Regions from separate parts of the Skermanella rosea genome, predicted to be linked through region 2. Evidence: riboswitches for the same ligand, from Rfam matches in the RefSeq annotation. Region 2 holds a riboswitch; each other region holds the start of a gene.

The links. A riboswitch is a leader RNA that binds a small molecule or an ion and turns the genes downstream of it on or off. The one in region 2 is predicted to bind glycine.
Region 1: another riboswitch for glycine. It lies ahead of JL101_RS17300 (D-amino acid dehydrogenase); the one in region 2 lies ahead of JL101_RS25930 (trimeric intracellular cation channel family protein).
Region 3: another riboswitch for glycine. It lies ahead of gcvT (glycine cleavage system aminomethyltransferase GcvT); the one in region 2 lies ahead of JL101_RS25930 (trimeric intracellular cation channel family protein).

The regions. Positions count from the first base shown of each region.
Region 1 is NZ_CP086111.1:3,706,068-3,708,329, reverse strand. It holds gene JL101_RS17305 (alanine/glycine:cation symporter family protein) at 1-846, shown strand, start outside; glycine riboswitch at 936-1,035, shown strand; gene JL101_RS17300 (D-amino acid dehydrogenase) at 1,207-2,262, shown strand, end outside.
Region 2 is NZ_CP086111.1:5,555,843-5,558,104, reverse strand. It holds gene JL101_RS25935 (LysR family transcriptional regulator) at 1-622, shown strand, start outside; gene JL101_RS25930 (trimeric intracellular cation channel family protein) at 783-1,397, opposite strand; glycine riboswitch at 1,622-1,712, opposite strand; gene JL101_RS25925 (universal stress protein) at 1,965-2,262, shown strand, end outside.
Region 3 is NZ_CP086111.1:383,620-385,881, forward strand. It holds gene JL101_RS01800 (AEC family transporter) at 1-846, opposite strand, end outside; glycine riboswitch at 938-1,036, shown strand; gene gcvT (glycine cleavage system aminomethyltransferase GcvT) at 1,179-2,262, shown strand, end outside.

The sequences.
Region 1 (2,262 bases), 1.8 Mb from region 2:
GGGGTCGCGGAGAACACCTTCGGCGTGCCGGTCTGGCTTACCGGCATCGTGCTGACCGTCGTCACCGGCGCCGTCATCCTGGGCGGCATCAAGCGGATCGGCCGGGTGGCGGAGGCGCTGGTCCCGGCCATGTGCGTCAGCTACGTGCTCTGCGCCCTGTTCGTCCTGGTGGTCTTCGCCGACCGGCTGCCCGAGGCGATCTCCCTGGTGTTCACCCACGCCTTCACCCCGGTCGCGGCCAGCGGCGGCTTCGCCGGCGCCGCGGTCTGGGCGGCCATGCGCTACGGCGTCGCCCGCGGCATCTTCTCCAACGAGGCGGGCCTCGGCACCGCCGGCATCGCCCAGGCGGCCGGCACCACCCGCAGCCCGGTCCGCTCGGCCCTGGTCGGCATGATGGGCACCTTCATCGACACCATCATCGTCTGCACCATGACCGGCTTGGCGATCGTCGTGTCCGGCGTCTGGAACAGCGGCGAGTCCGGGGCGGTGCTCTCCTCGTCGGCGTTCGAGGCCGCGATGCCGGGGATCGGCCAGTACCTCCTGTCGGTCGAGCTCGCCGTCTTCGCCTTCACCACCATCCTGGGCTGGTCCTACTACGGCGAGAAATGCTGGGAATTCCTGGTCGGCACCAAGTCCGCCAAGCCCTACCGGATCTGCTGGACTCTGGCGGTGTTCCTCGGCGCCGTGGCGCAGCTCGACCTCGTCTGGCTGATCGCGGACACGCTGAACGCCTTCATGGCGATCCCCAACCTGATCTCGCTGCTGCTGCTGTCGCCCGTGATCGTCAAGTTGAGCCGCGAATACTTCGCGCGGGAAGGCAACGGCAGGCTGGTCGCCGCGGAGTAATCGGCCGGCGGGCCGACCGTTCGGGACCAGGGTTTTCCGATCCTCGTCTTGACAGGTCAGCCCGGAAGTGAATATTTGAAAATGTCCGTTACTGTCATGCGGGAGAGTTCGACGCGGTCCAGGCCGGCGTCGGCGCCGACGGAGCAACCCCCCAGGAAACTCTCAGGCACAAGGGACCGCATGGCTGGACGATCTGGAGAGAGGCGGCCGGCTGCCAGCAGCCGGTGATGCCCACCGAAGGGGAAGCCCGGCGCTCCGCGGAGCATCGGGGCAAGCTCTCAGGTACAGCGACAGATGGGGAAAGCCGGACCGGGCCGTCGCCCGGTCCCCATTGCCCTCATGCGCACCGGAGAAACACTCATGCGCCACATCGCCGTCATCGGCGCCGGTATCACCGGCGTGACCACCGCCTACGCCCTCGCCGGCAAGGGCTACGCCGTCACCGTGTTCGACCGTCAGCGCTACGCCGCGATGGAAACCTCGTTCGCCAACGGCGGCCAGCTTTCCGCCAGCAACGCGGAGGTCTGGAACCACTGGTCCACGGTCGTCAAGGGCCTCGCCTGGATGCTGAAAAGCGACGCGCCGCTCCTGATGAACCCGTCGCCCAACTGGCACAAATACTCGTGGATGGCCGAGTTCGTCGGCAACATCCGCCACTACCGCGCCAACACGGTCGCGACCACCCGCCTCGCCATCGAAGCGCGGCGCCACCTGTTCGCCATGGCGGAGAAGGAGCGCATCGACTTCGACCTGGAGACCCGCGGCATCCTGCACTTCTACCGCGACCGCCAGGGCTTCGAGCATGCGGCCCGCGTCAACGAAATGCTGGTCGAGGGTGGGCTGGACCGGCGCCCGGTGACTCCGGAGGAGATCCGCGCCATCGAGCCGGCGCTGCCCGGCGACTTCCACGGCGGCTTCTTCACCCCGTCGGACGCCACCGGCGACATCCACAAGTTCACCCGCGGCCTTGCCAAGGCGTGCGTCCGCTACGGCGTCCGCTTCGTCCACGATGCCGCGGTGGAGCGGATCGAGCACGTGGACACCGGCGTCAAGGTCGTCTGGTCCGGCGCCGACGGGACGGGCCGCGCGTCCCGCGACGAGATGGTGGCCGACGGCGTCGTCATCTGCGCCGGCGTCGCCAGCCGGAAGTTCGCCGCCATGGTCGGCGACCGGGTGAACATCTATCCGGTCAAGGGCTACTCGATCACCGTCCATCTCGACGACGACGCCAGCCGCGCGGCGGCCCCCTGGGTCAGCCTGCTGGACGACAAGGCCAAGATCGTCACCAGCCGGCTGGGGCGCGACCGCCTGCGCGTCGCCGGCACGGCGGAGTTCAACGGCGAGAACCGCGACATCCGCGCCGACCGGATCCGGCCGCTGGTCGACTGGACCCGGGGCCTGTTCCCGCAGGTCGAT
Region 2 (2,262 bases):
GACCATCTACGCGGCCCTGCCGCAACTGATCCGGCGTTTCCGCGCGGAAACGCCGGGGCTCGACGTCAGCCTCGTCGAGATGGCCAGCCTGGAACAGATCGCGGCCCTGAAGGATGGCCGGATCAATGTCGGTTTCGGCCGCATTCGCCTAGACGATCCGGCGGTCCGCCGGGACGTCCTTCGCGAGGAACGGCTCGTGGTGGCCCTGCCGCTCAGCCATCCTCTTCTGCAGCGGGAGGGGCCGCTGAGCTTCGGGGAATTGGCCGGGGAACCGCTGATCCTGTACCCCCGGGTGCCGCGACCGAGCTATGCCGATCAGGTGATCTCGATCTTCCGCGACCGCGGCCTCGAGCCGCACATCGCCCACGAGGCCCGCGAGCTTCAGACGGCGATCGGCCTGGTCGCGGCGGAGGTCGGTATCTGCATCGTCCCGACTTCGGTGCAGCGCCTGCGCCGGGACGATGTGGTCTACCGCGAGTTGATCGAGCAGACCATCACGTCTCCGATCATCATGAGCCGCCGGGCCGATGACCGGTCGCACGAAGCGATGGTCATGGCGAGGGTAATCATCGAGGCATATCGGGAATGGGGGTGGAAGATACCGGAAGGATTGGAGACCTGATCTTACCTGCGCCGGAAATCAGTCATGGATGGGAACCACGCAGCAGTGCCATCGTAGCTTGGCTTCTCCGGTCTGTGTGAGGCTGCTGATCCAGGAACTTCGGTTTCCCGATACCAGGATTGCCAGGCAGCCGGAGGTACCGATCATGCCGGTCAGCCTATCAATCCCAGCGCTGCTGGTAGGAGAAGGTCGGCAGCTTCCAGCCGCCCCAGATGGCCAGCAGGCGGAGCGTCAGGCCGCTGATGAAGCTGATTGCGGTATTCAGGTCGGTGTCGATGCCGAGTTCGCGCAGGCCGATGAAGAGGGCGCAGACGATCAGTGAGACGCTGGCATAGAGCTCACGCCGGAGCACCAGCGGTACCTGGTTGCACAGCACGTCACGCAGCATGCCGCCGCAGATGCCGGTCATCATCCCTGCCATGATGGCGACGATGATGGAGTAATCCATCGCCAGCGCGACACTGCAGCCGATCAGCGAGAACGCGATCAGGCCCATTGCATCGAGTACGAGAAAAACACGCTTCAAATGATGCATGTAGCGTGCGAGCACGGTGGTCAGCAGTCCGGCGGAGATCACCAGGACAATGTATTCCGGGTGCTGGGTCCAGCGGATGGGGAAGTGGCCGAGGATCAGGTCACGGATGGTGCCGCCGCCCAGCGCAGTGACGAAGGCGATGACGGCAACGCCGAAAACATCCATGTTGCGGCGCCCGGCCGCGAGGGCGCCGGACATCGCCTCGACGGTGATGGCGATCAGGTAGACGACGATCAGCATGTCGATTCCCCGAGCATGGGAAGCGGCGGCGGAATGGATGCTGAGGGTAACAGTGGATACATTTGGGGGAGACTCCTGATAGAGACAGGGCACGCTCTGTTGCGGATCCTGTACGCCTCTCCCACTGTCCTTTTACCTGAGAGTTTCGGCTCCGGACGGAGCCTGCCCCTTCGGTGGGCCAGGGCGCGCATGGTACGGCACCTTGGCCTCTCTCCAGTCGGCACAATGTTTCTGCGGTTCGGTCTGCCTGAGCGATTATGGGAGTTTGCGCCTTCGGCGGAGGCGGATATCGCCTCTCTCTCCCGCAGAATACGCGGAATATCCGGGAGTGCTCGCCCGCTGTCAAGTAATAGGTTTCAAAAAAGACTAATTGCGGCTCGAACAGGTGGCATGCCTGCTGCTGTGTTTGGCGCCGATGGAGATCGGGCTAGGTCTCTGCCGGCCCTAGTTCACTCAGGCTCGGTTCGGCTCGATAGACTTTCCGTAGCGCCTTGACATGGTTTCATGCCGCTTCGGATACTCTGCAGCAGCTGCCCTTACCAACCTGGCAGCACCAAGGAGGGGCAGATGATAAAGCATGTTCTCGTTCCGTCGAACGGCCTGGAAGCAAACCTTCTGGAGGACGCCTTCAAGCTTGCGACCCCGCTCTCCGCGCATGTCGATGTTCTGCACGTGGGATGGGAGCCGAGACAGGAGATGCCGCTCTATGACAAGGGCTTTTCTCCAGATACGCTCGACACTATGCTTCGCAAGGCGCAATGCGAAGCTGACACGATTGCCTCCGCGGCCAAAAGGACATTCGAGGAGTTCACGGCCACTGCTTCGGTCCCGGTCGCTACCAGACTCACGGAAGCCGGGGGCGTGA
Region 3 (2,262 bases), 930 kb from region 2:
GGCAGCCAGCGCCAGCAGGGTGGAGATCAGGATCATGCCGGCGACCTCGTCGGCCGGGCCGTTGTAGCGGACGGCGAACAGATAGCTGAAAACGGCGACCGGCATCGCGCACTGGATCACCAGCGCCCCCGCCGGCAGCGGGTCCAGGCCCAGCGCCTTCGACACCGCCAGGCCGGCTGCCAGCCCCAGCCCGACGCGGAGGCAGGACAGCGCCGCCGGCCGGCCCAGCCGGTACAGCTTCAGCTTCCCCAGCGACCCGCCCAGCAGCAGGAGCATCAGGGGCACCGTCAACCCGCCGAGCAGGCCCGTGACGTCCAGCACCCATCGGGGCAGCGGCGTGCCGGTGCCGATCAGCACCAGCGCCACCGCCAGCGAATAGAGCGGCGGCGAGACGAGCACGGTGCGCCACGACATCTGGCCGGAGGCGAGCCCGACGCCCACCGTGAAATGGCTGATCTGGACCAGGGTGGAGAAGGCGATGGCGTAGGGCATCGCCGGCTCGCCCAGGGCGAAGAAGACGATCGGCGATCCCAGGTTGCCGGTGTTGGGATGGATGATCGAGGGCAGGTAGGGCCGCACCGGCAGCCGCGCCAGCTTCAGCACCGCGGCCCCGGCGGCGGCGCAGAGCGCCAGCGCCAGCCCGCCGGCGAGCAGCGTCTCCAGCAGCACGTCGAGCCGCACCTCGGTCTTCGACAGGGAGGTCAGCAGCAGGCTGGGCACCCCCAGATATGCCACCAGGGCCGAAACCGACTTCTCGTCGAACGGTTGGCCCAGGCGCTGCCATAGCCAACCCAGCCCGGCGCACGCGAAGATCGGCCAGACCACATGGATGAACTGAAGGATCATGGAGGCTCTATACCGCGCGGGTGCCGCAGGGGAAACGGCAGACGTGCGTTGACTTTCGCACCGCACCCGTTAGCTTACGTCCACATGCTGAAGACCTCTCGCGGGAGAGATCGCCGGGCCGTTCGTCCCGGTGGCGCCGAAGGAGCAACCGCCCCCGGAAACTCTCAGGCAAAAGGACCGCAGAGGGAAGCACTCTGGAAAGCAGGATGCCGGTCGGACGATCCGACTCGGGCAAGCCTCACCGAAGGAGTAAGCTGGTCCTGCCGAAGGGTGTGCCGGTGAATCTCTCAGGTCCGCGACAGAGGGGGCCGTGACCGCGCCGTTCGCGCGGAATGGGACCCTGTCGGAGGAAATGTTCCTTGAGTGATTCAACTGGCGGTGACGCCCCCCTGCTCACGACGCCGCTCCACGCCCTGCATGTGGAACTGGGCGCCAAGATGGTGCCCTTCGCCGGCTACGACATGCCGGTCCAGTACCCCCTGGGCATCCTCAAGGAACATCTCCATACCCGGTCGGCCGCCGGGCTGTTCGACGTCTCGCACATGGGCCAGGTCCGCCTGATCGGCGAGGGCGCCGCGGCGGCGCTGGAGACCCTGGTTCCCGGCGACGTCCAGGCGCTGGGACAGGGGCGGATGCGCTACAGCCTGTTCACCAACGAGCAGGGCGGCATCCTGGACGACCTGATGATCACCAACATGGGCGACCACCTGTTCCTGGTCGTCAACGCCTCCTGCAAGGAGGCCGACATCGCCCATCTGCGCCGGCACATCGGCGACCGGATCGCTGTCGAGTACCTGGGTGAGCGCGCGCTGCTGGCGCTGCAGGGACCGCAGGCCGCCGAGGTGCTGGCCCGGTTCGTGCCCGAGGCCGCGACCATGAAGTTCATGAGCGCGATCGAGGCCGACTTCCGCGGCGTCGCCGTGCTGATCACCCGCTCCGGCTACACCGGGGAGGACGGCTACGAGATCTCCGTCCCCGACGTGCTGGCCGACACCGTCGCCCGCCTGCTGCTGGCCGAAGCCGAGGTCGAGGCGATCGGGCTGGGAGCGCGCGACTCTCTCCGGCTGGAGGCGGGGCTATGCCTCTACGGCCACGACATCGACACCACGACCACCCCGGTCGAGGCCGGCCTGAACTGGGTGATCGGCAAGCGCCGCCGCGCCGAGGGCGGCTTTCCCGGCGCTGATGTGATCCTGGGCCAGCTCGCCGACGGCACCGCGCGCCGCCGCGTCGGCATCCGCCCGGACGGCCGGGCGCCCGCCCGCGAGCATACCCAGGTCACCGACGCCTCGGGCGCCCCGATCGGCGAGGTGACCAGCGGCGGCTTCGGCCCCAGCGTCAACGGCCCGGTCGCGATGGGCTATGTCGCGACGTCGGCCGCGGCGCCGGGCACGCCGGTCAACCTGATGGTCCGGG